Regions from separate parts of the Bradyrhizobium sp. 157 genome, predicted to be linked through region 2. Evidence: riboswitches for the same ligand, from Rfam matches in the RefSeq annotation. Region 2 holds a riboswitch; the other holds the start of a gene.
The links. Region 2 has a riboswitch for thiamine pyrophosphate ahead of IVA95_RS32715 (class I SAM-dependent methyltransferase). Riboswitches for the same ligand answer to the same signal wherever they lie in the genome.
Positions count from the first base shown of each region.

Region 1: another riboswitch for thiamine pyrophosphate. It lies ahead of IVA95_RS12450 (FAD-dependent oxidoreductase); the one in region 2 lies ahead of IVA95_RS32715 (class I SAM-dependent methyltransferase).

Region 1 is NZ_JADPKF010000060.1:4,048-7,747, reverse strand. It holds gene IVA95_RS12465 (PRC-barrel domain-containing protein) at 84-461, opposite strand; gene IVA95_RS12460 (hypothetical protein) at 623-817, opposite strand; gene IVA95_RS12455 (transglycosylase SLT domain-containing protein) at 1,252-1,722, shown strand; TPP riboswitch at 1,946-2,089, shown strand; gene IVA95_RS12450 (FAD-dependent oxidoreductase) at 2,077-3,090, shown strand; gene thiS (sulfur carrier protein ThiS) at 3,081-3,278, shown strand; gene IVA95_RS12440 (thiazole synthase) at 3,459-3,700, shown strand, end outside.
Region 2 is NZ_JADPKF010000104.1:3,246-6,945, reverse strand. It holds gene IVA95_RS32730 (lactoylglutathione lyase) at 1-4, shown strand, start outside; gene IVA95_RS32725 (hypothetical protein) at 971-1,405, shown strand; gene IVA95_RS32720 (YdeI/OmpD-associated family protein) at 1,498-2,076, opposite strand; TPP riboswitch at 2,312-2,404, shown strand; gene IVA95_RS32715 (class I SAM-dependent methyltransferase) at 2,395-3,066, shown strand; gene IVA95_RS32710 (MFS transporter) at 3,406-3,700, shown strand, end outside.

The DNA.
Region 1 (3,700 bases), on a different contig from region 2:
GTTCAGAAACGCTCTGAGAAAACCCGGCACTTCAACAAGAGTTCCACCCGTTTTCGTATGAAACACGCCGATTCGACGCTGCATCAGAAGCCGCCCCAGTAAGGCGGCATGCCGTAATAGCGGTGCAGCTCGGCTTCTTTTGCGCGATCGCCCCAGTCGAAATCCTTGTCCGCACGGAATGACGGCGCGCGCCTCAACTCTTCATCGTCGATGTCGAGTTCGTAGGCTTCGAATTTCGTGTTGTAGCTAAGCCGTCCCCAGGGCAGCGGAATCAGGTTGGCTCCGATGCCCAGAAACCCGCCGAAACTCAGGATTGCATACGATACTTTACCAGTGATCTTGTCGATCATCAGCCGTTCGATATGGCCGATCATGTCCCCGTTCGGCCGGCGCACCGCGGTCCCCTCGACGCGGTCGCTCGCGATCAGCGGATGTGGCTTGGCCATCACCTCACTTGCCATCGGACCCTCCACGTATGGGTGAGGAATCAACGTGGCTGCGTCCGGCTGGTTCCGCTCTACGGCAACCGGCCTGCCCTATTCGGAAATGGCGAAACGCACGAGGCTTGGGCAGCGCCTGTCTGACGATGCCGATATCGTACCGCCGAATGGAGCGTGTGCTGTCAGGCCGCGAGCGCGTCGGGATCCGTCTCCTCGTAAATCGCGATCGCCTCGAAGCGATAGTCGCAGGCGCGGCAGAACCAGAGGAAGGAGGTGCGACCCGGGCTGCTTTCGACCCAGTCGGGTCTCGGAATCGGCTTGCCGCATTGGGCGCAGGGATTTCCGCGGGGCAAGTAGCCGGAATCGAGTCGAGCCATGGCGCATCTCCCTTAGACTTCGGACGTCGTGCGACGTCTCGCTGCTTGCTTATGTCAAATTGCTTATGTCGTTGAATGAGACAGGTTTGCTGTCGGAATGAAATGAAGTGGTTTTTGTCGCGGAATTCTCTTTACACCTTGACTGCATCATTTGCACGACATTCGTGCGCGTCCGCGTGACGCAGATTCGCGTCGCTCGACGCGATGCATTGCACGCACAACGTTAGCGTCACGCTGGAAGCATTCGTTAACACGTGCATGAGCCAACACGTGCATGAGCCGCAAACATCTCGCCGCGATGTCGTCCGTTTTCCGCCACATCTTGGCCGGGCGGCCACAATAATCGAGAACGCGAAAATCGTTAATGTGCCCGCCGAGATTGTTTTATGAAAAATCTATCAAAGTTCATCTGGCTTGCCGCCGTAGCCACGCTCATGGGCTCGCCCTCAGCAATGGCGCAGAGCCGCGCGCACTATGAAAGCATGGTCGCCTCCCATGCCGCCGCCAACAACGTGCCGGAAGCGCTGGTGCACCGGGTCATCGTGCGCGAGAGCAAGTATCATCCGAACCTGGTCGGACGCGGCGGCACCATCGGATTGATGCAGATCAAGCTCCCGACCGCACGCGGCCTCGGTTATACCGGCAACGCCGCGGGCCTGCGCGATCCCGACACCAATCTCGCCTGGGGCATCAAATATCTCGCCGGCGCCTATCGCGCTGCCAATGGCGATCACGGCCGCGCCATGCGTTATTATGCAAGCGGCTATTATTACGCCGCAAAGCGCCAGCGGCCGGAGAGGCCGCTGCAGATCGCGCCCGTGCTGGCAAGCGGTGCGACCCCGAAAATCCTCGCCGCGCCGGCAAGAACGCCGGCCGACGCGAACGCGCTGCAGGCTGCCAAATAGCTAAGTCCAAACAGCGAAACCTCGTGTCCCGGGCGCGGTGCAGCCTAGGCGATGCGAAGCATCGTCCGATCTCAGCGCTGCTCCGCAGAACCGGGACCCATGCTGGCCGTCTGGGCCCCGGCTCAGCAGCGCACCGCTAACGCGCTGCGCTGCGTCCGGGGCAGGCAGCATTGCAAGTTCCCGCAAAGCCGCGTTGACACCTCCGCCCAACCGCCTACATTAGTCCTGTTCCGAGGGGTGCTCCGACGAGGAGCTGAGATACCGCAAGCTTGGGCAGAGCTACTTCAAAGTAGAGGCCTGGGACCGCGGTGACCCTTTGAACCTGATCCGGGTCATGCCGGCGAAGGGACAGGGATGTACCAGAAGTCAGATCTGCGGGGGGATTCTCCCGTTTCCATCATCGGCGCGGGCATTGCCGGCGCATGGCAGGCGCTATTGTTCGCACAGGCCGGCCACGCCGTCACCTTGTACGAGCGCAGTGACGCCGATATGACGCTCTCCACCAGCCACTGGGCCGGCGGCATGCTGGCGCCCTGGTGCGAGGCTGAGACCTCCGAGCCCGTGATCGGCCGGCTCGGCACCCGCTCGCTCAATTTGTGGCGTGAGCTCTTTCCCAACACCCCGTTCAACGGATCGCTGGTGGTGGCGCATTCGCGCGACCGCGCCGATTTCGAGCGGTTTGCCAAACTCACCACCGGCCATGTCAGGCTCGACGCAAGCGGCGTCGGCCGGCTCGAACCCTCGCTGGACGGCCGCTTTCGCGACGGCCTGTTCTATGCAGGCGAAGGCCATGTCGAGCCGCGGCGCGTGCTGCCCGAGCTGCATGCGCGCATCGAAGCCGCCGGCGGCACGATCAAGTTCGATAGCGACGTCAGTGCGGAAGATCTCGACGGCATCGTGATCGACTGCCGCGGGCTCTCCGCGCGCGACGAGCAGCCGGAGTTGCGCGGCGTCAAGGGCGAGATGATCATCGTCGAGACGTCAGAGGTCGAGCTGTCGCGCCCGGTGCGGCTGATCCATCCGCGCTGGCCGCTCTATGTCATCCCGCGCGGCGACAGCAAATTCATGCTGGGCGCGACCTCGATCGAGGCCGAGGACACCGGCGTCAGCGTGCGCTCGGCGCTGGAGCTGTTAGGTGCTGCCTATGCCGTGCATCCGGCCTTTGCCGAAGCGCGCATCGTCGAGTTCGGCTCTGGCTTGCGTCCCGCCTTCCCCGACAACCTGCCGCGGATCACGATCAGCAAGAGCAAGATCGCGGTCAACGGCCTTTACCGGCACGGTTTTCTTCTGGCGCCGGCGCTGGCCGAGCTTACGCTCGCCTACGTGCAGCGCGGCGCGATCGACAATGAGGTGATGCGATGCGTGTGACCATCAACGGCGAACAGCGTGAGATCGCCTCGAAGCGCGTCGACGCGCTGCTCTCCGAGCTCGAATACGAAGGCACGCATTTTGCGATCGCGGTGAATTACGACGTGCTGCCGAAAAGCCGCTGGGCCGAGACCGCACTGAAGCCCGGCGACGAAATCGAGATCATCACCCCGCGGCAGGGAGGGTGAGGATGAGTATGGGTCTGCGTCTGCCCCACATTGGGCTGTCATCGCCCGGCTTGACCGGGCGATCCAGTACGCCGCGGCTTCTCGGTTTGATTGCAGGCTTCCCGGCGTACTGGATCCCCGCCTTCGCGGGGATGACGAGTGGTGGGCGCGATGACGAGTTGTGGAACGGACACTAACACCATGCTGAACTTCTACGGCAAAACCTTCTCCTCCCGCCTCCTGATCGGCACGGCGCTCTATCCCTCGCCGGCGATCATGCAGGACGCGATCCGCGCCTCTGGCGCCAACATCGTGACCGTGTCGCTGCGGCGCGAGGCCGCCGGCGGCAAGACCGGCGATGCGTTCTGGTCGCTGATCCGCGAGCTCGATGTCACCGTGCTGCCGAACACCGCCGGCTGCCGCAGCGTGCGCGAGGCGGTGAC
Region 2 (3,700 bases):
CTGACCGAGCTCACCCGATCCGCCTCTCAAAAGACCTGCGGCCCGGTGTGCAGAAATCAACAATTCTGCACCGAAAATTCGATCCATCAGTTCTAACGGGTTAGCCCGTGCAGAAATTAGGTGTAAGTCGCCGCCATGTCGCATGTTGGCACGAAACAGACCTGTCTACCGGCGCTGACAATGTCCGTTGCTCGGGGTAGACCGGAAGTGGCTGGGCGAACGTCAAAACGACGCGATTGACCCCAGGCCGACATCCCACGAACAAAGACCCTTTTCCCGTGTGCCCTGGGTGGACAGGCGCGCTCGCAATGCGCGCCTCTGTGTCCCAATTCCCACACTGCGACTAAAAGAGGCTCTGTTTGTTTCTTTTCGAACAGACAGGCCAAGTCCGTTCCGTCCAGCCTGCATGACTGGATTGGAAACGGTCATCGGTTGGGGAGGCGAAAATCGAACGTTCCCCGATAACTGACATGCCGCGCGATAGATATTTCGAGCGGTGCAAGCAACGGGCCTTCGATTGTCTCGACCGAGGCGATCTTAAAGACGCAGTCGCCTCGTTCGTCAGTAATTTGAACGCCAGTCCCCGATTGCGAATTGCCACACTACTTGGCAATGCTTGGCGTTTTGCTCCTAAGGGGGAACGATGCGCCCGGCTTGAGGACGCTGATCGAAGGAGTGAGGTGATGGTCCGATGATCAATACGCGGGGTATGAGGGAGCGCGACACGGCATCTCCTCCATCCAGATTTTTGGTTCGCCAGGGCGCCAAGGGCTGGATGTTTTACGATCGGCAACGTAGGGCGGGCAATGATTGGGACCAGTCTGGCGGTTGATCTGACGAAAGAGCAAGCCAACCGCATCGAGCGGATGCTGATGGTTGAGCAGGAAGGCAATCGTTCAAGTTGAGCGCGGCTCCCACGCGCACTCCCCGACACGCTGTGGTGCAATCGAGTGACCCGGTGGCTTTCATCATGATAAGAAATGCAGAACGGCAGGCGCACTGGCGCACCAAGCGGGACGCGGGGATCGAGACATTGCGTGCCGCAACCGACAAGGCGGAGCTGGCACTGGCACAGGCCGAGAACGACCTGTTGCGCCAGCGCGTACTCGACCTAGAGACGGCGCTTGCTCGCCGGGAGAGTGCCGCCAAGTCTGCCCAGACCAAGGCGATCAGCGAAATTGCCTGCCTCACGGAGAAGAACAACGAGCTGCAATCCCAACTTCGTCAAATGTGGGACTGGTACAACAACGAGATCGCAAACGTGGGCGGCCTGACCTTCAAGGCAAGCAGTCTGATCGCGAAGGCGCTGCATCCCGACGCCACGCCAAGCGAGGAGGTCAGGCTGGAAGCGTTCAAGGCGTTCTCGGCGTGGAAGGGCGACAGGGACGCGGCGCGACGGCGCTAGTTCGACCCGGCCCGGACGAAACTTTTGCTCCCACCCACGTTGACGGGTCCATCTGTACTCGAGGCGGCAGGCACGCCGCCCGCCTGCATGGGTCAGTGAAACTTCTCGCCACGATCCAGTTTCGCAACAATTTGCGCGATCCGTCTGGCGCGCGTCTCGGGCTTCTTCGCTGTATGAAGGCGATAGTAGATTGAATAGAGATTTCTGCGATCGAGCGTCGCGAAGAACGCTTTCGCCGCGGGCATATCCTCCAAGGCGTCGAGAAAGTCTTGCGGGATAGTCATGTCCGCTGAGCCCGCGTATGCGGTGTCCCATCGTCCATCCGACTTGGCCGCTTCGACCTGAGCCAATCCAGCGGGAAGCATCCGCCCTTCAGCGATCAGGGTTGTTGCATGACGGCAGTTCTTGGCCGACCAATTGGAATTCACCTTCCTCGGGGTAAGTCGTTGCAAGTACGACATGTCGTCAAAAGGTTTCATCTGGCCATCGATCCAACCGACGCGGATGGACTCAATAACGCAATCGTTCCACGTCACCGACGGCACGCCCGTGTCTGATTTGAAGATCCGCACCCAGAGTTCGGTCGCAGTGCCATGGTGCTTCTCAAGCCAGTCCCCAAGCTTGGATGCGCTCTTAAATGCCAACGGGGCTTGCTGCTTTTTGCGAACCATAGGCAACTCTACCACGTAGGCAGCAAAGCCTCCATCTGCGGACAACAAGCCCAGTGGCAAGCTCTCTTGGCTGAGGTCTGTTGTTGGCCCGTAGGTGAAGTGGCGGCACGTTGCATCGAGGTCCGCTCATGGACGTGTAGCAGACTAGGTTTGCTCACGGTGAGTTCTTCGCATTTAGACCCAAAACAGACATTTGATTGCGGTGCTTGACGGCGTCCCGTCGGCCTGAAACGCTTCGTGCGTCCGGGGTGCTTGCCGTGCGGGCTGAGATCACACCCGTTGAACCTGTGTGGGTAATGCCAACGAAGGGAGCAAGCGATGTCCGTTGTCGGCGATCAATATTTGCAGGATCTTCTTGATGTTCTTCATGCTAAGAGCGACGAGCAAGCTGCGTTGATCCGGGCATTCGAGGACCCGGACACCAATGAACATGCACCAAGCGTAGTAGAAATTAGAGCCTTTCGGAGCGATAAGCTTGTCGCGCTTGATCGCGATAAGGCAGAGTTTTGTTACCAGCTATGCCGCGCCAAAAAAGCCTCCACGATCATCGAGGTTGGTACATCGTATGGTGTGTCGACAATCTATCTTGCCGCAGCGGTGCGCGACAATGTTAGTCTATTCGGCGGGGAAGGAGTGGTGATCGGAACCGAGTATGAACCGAACAAAGCGGCCGCGGCACGGGCAAACTTTGCGCAGGCAGGCTTGGGGCGATTTATCAATCTCCGCGAAGGCGATCTTCGCGAGACCCTAAAGCAGATCGACAGGCCAATCGACTTCGTCCTCATGGACGTTTGGATCGCCATGGCACGCCCCGCAATAGAATTGATCGCGCCGCATCTTTCAGACGGTGCGGTTGTGGTGTGTGACAACACAAAAGATCATCGAGCGTCCTATGCAGATTATTTCGCGTTTCTTAATGATCCGGTCAACGGCTTCACCACAATGACATTGCCCTTCCAAGGCGGCTTGGAATTGTCGGTTCGGTGCTAAGCACGACGCCCCCTTCCTGAATGCCCGCTGTTGGCCTGTCTCCACCGTTCGTGAGGCGGGCAGAGCATCGCATCTCTGTCCGGGGGGCCGACATCATCGACCAAACGCACACCCGTTAGGCGCTGCCTCGCCGATCGTTGACACTCACAGAGCGAGTTTCTACACTGGGCGCAGATCATTGGAGATATTCGAGATGACGATCGCAACCGTCGTAGTAGGGCGCTGGCGCATGGACCGGTAACGGCACCAATGCCGGTACCCCGTGCGCCCCCGACAAGTTCGGGGGCTTTTTTTTTGAGCAAATTTCTGGCCGGCCTGTCAGATTGAGAAGAGGATACCATGCCTGGAAAAGCCGCAGACCCGCCGGCCCTGATGACCTTGATCGTGCTGAGCGGCCTGTCGGTGGTATCTCTCAACATGTTCCTGCCCTCATTGGCAAACATTGCCAGTGAGTTTCAGGCGGGCTATGCGCTCGTCAATCTGTGTATCGCCGGATATGCGGCCGTGAGCTGCGTGCTGCAGCTCGTGATGGGGCCGTTGTCGGATCGCGTGGGCAGGCGGCCTGTGATCCTTGCCGCCTTGCTGCTTTTCCTTGTCGCCTCGCTGGGCTGCCTGTTGACGTCCAACGTCTGGG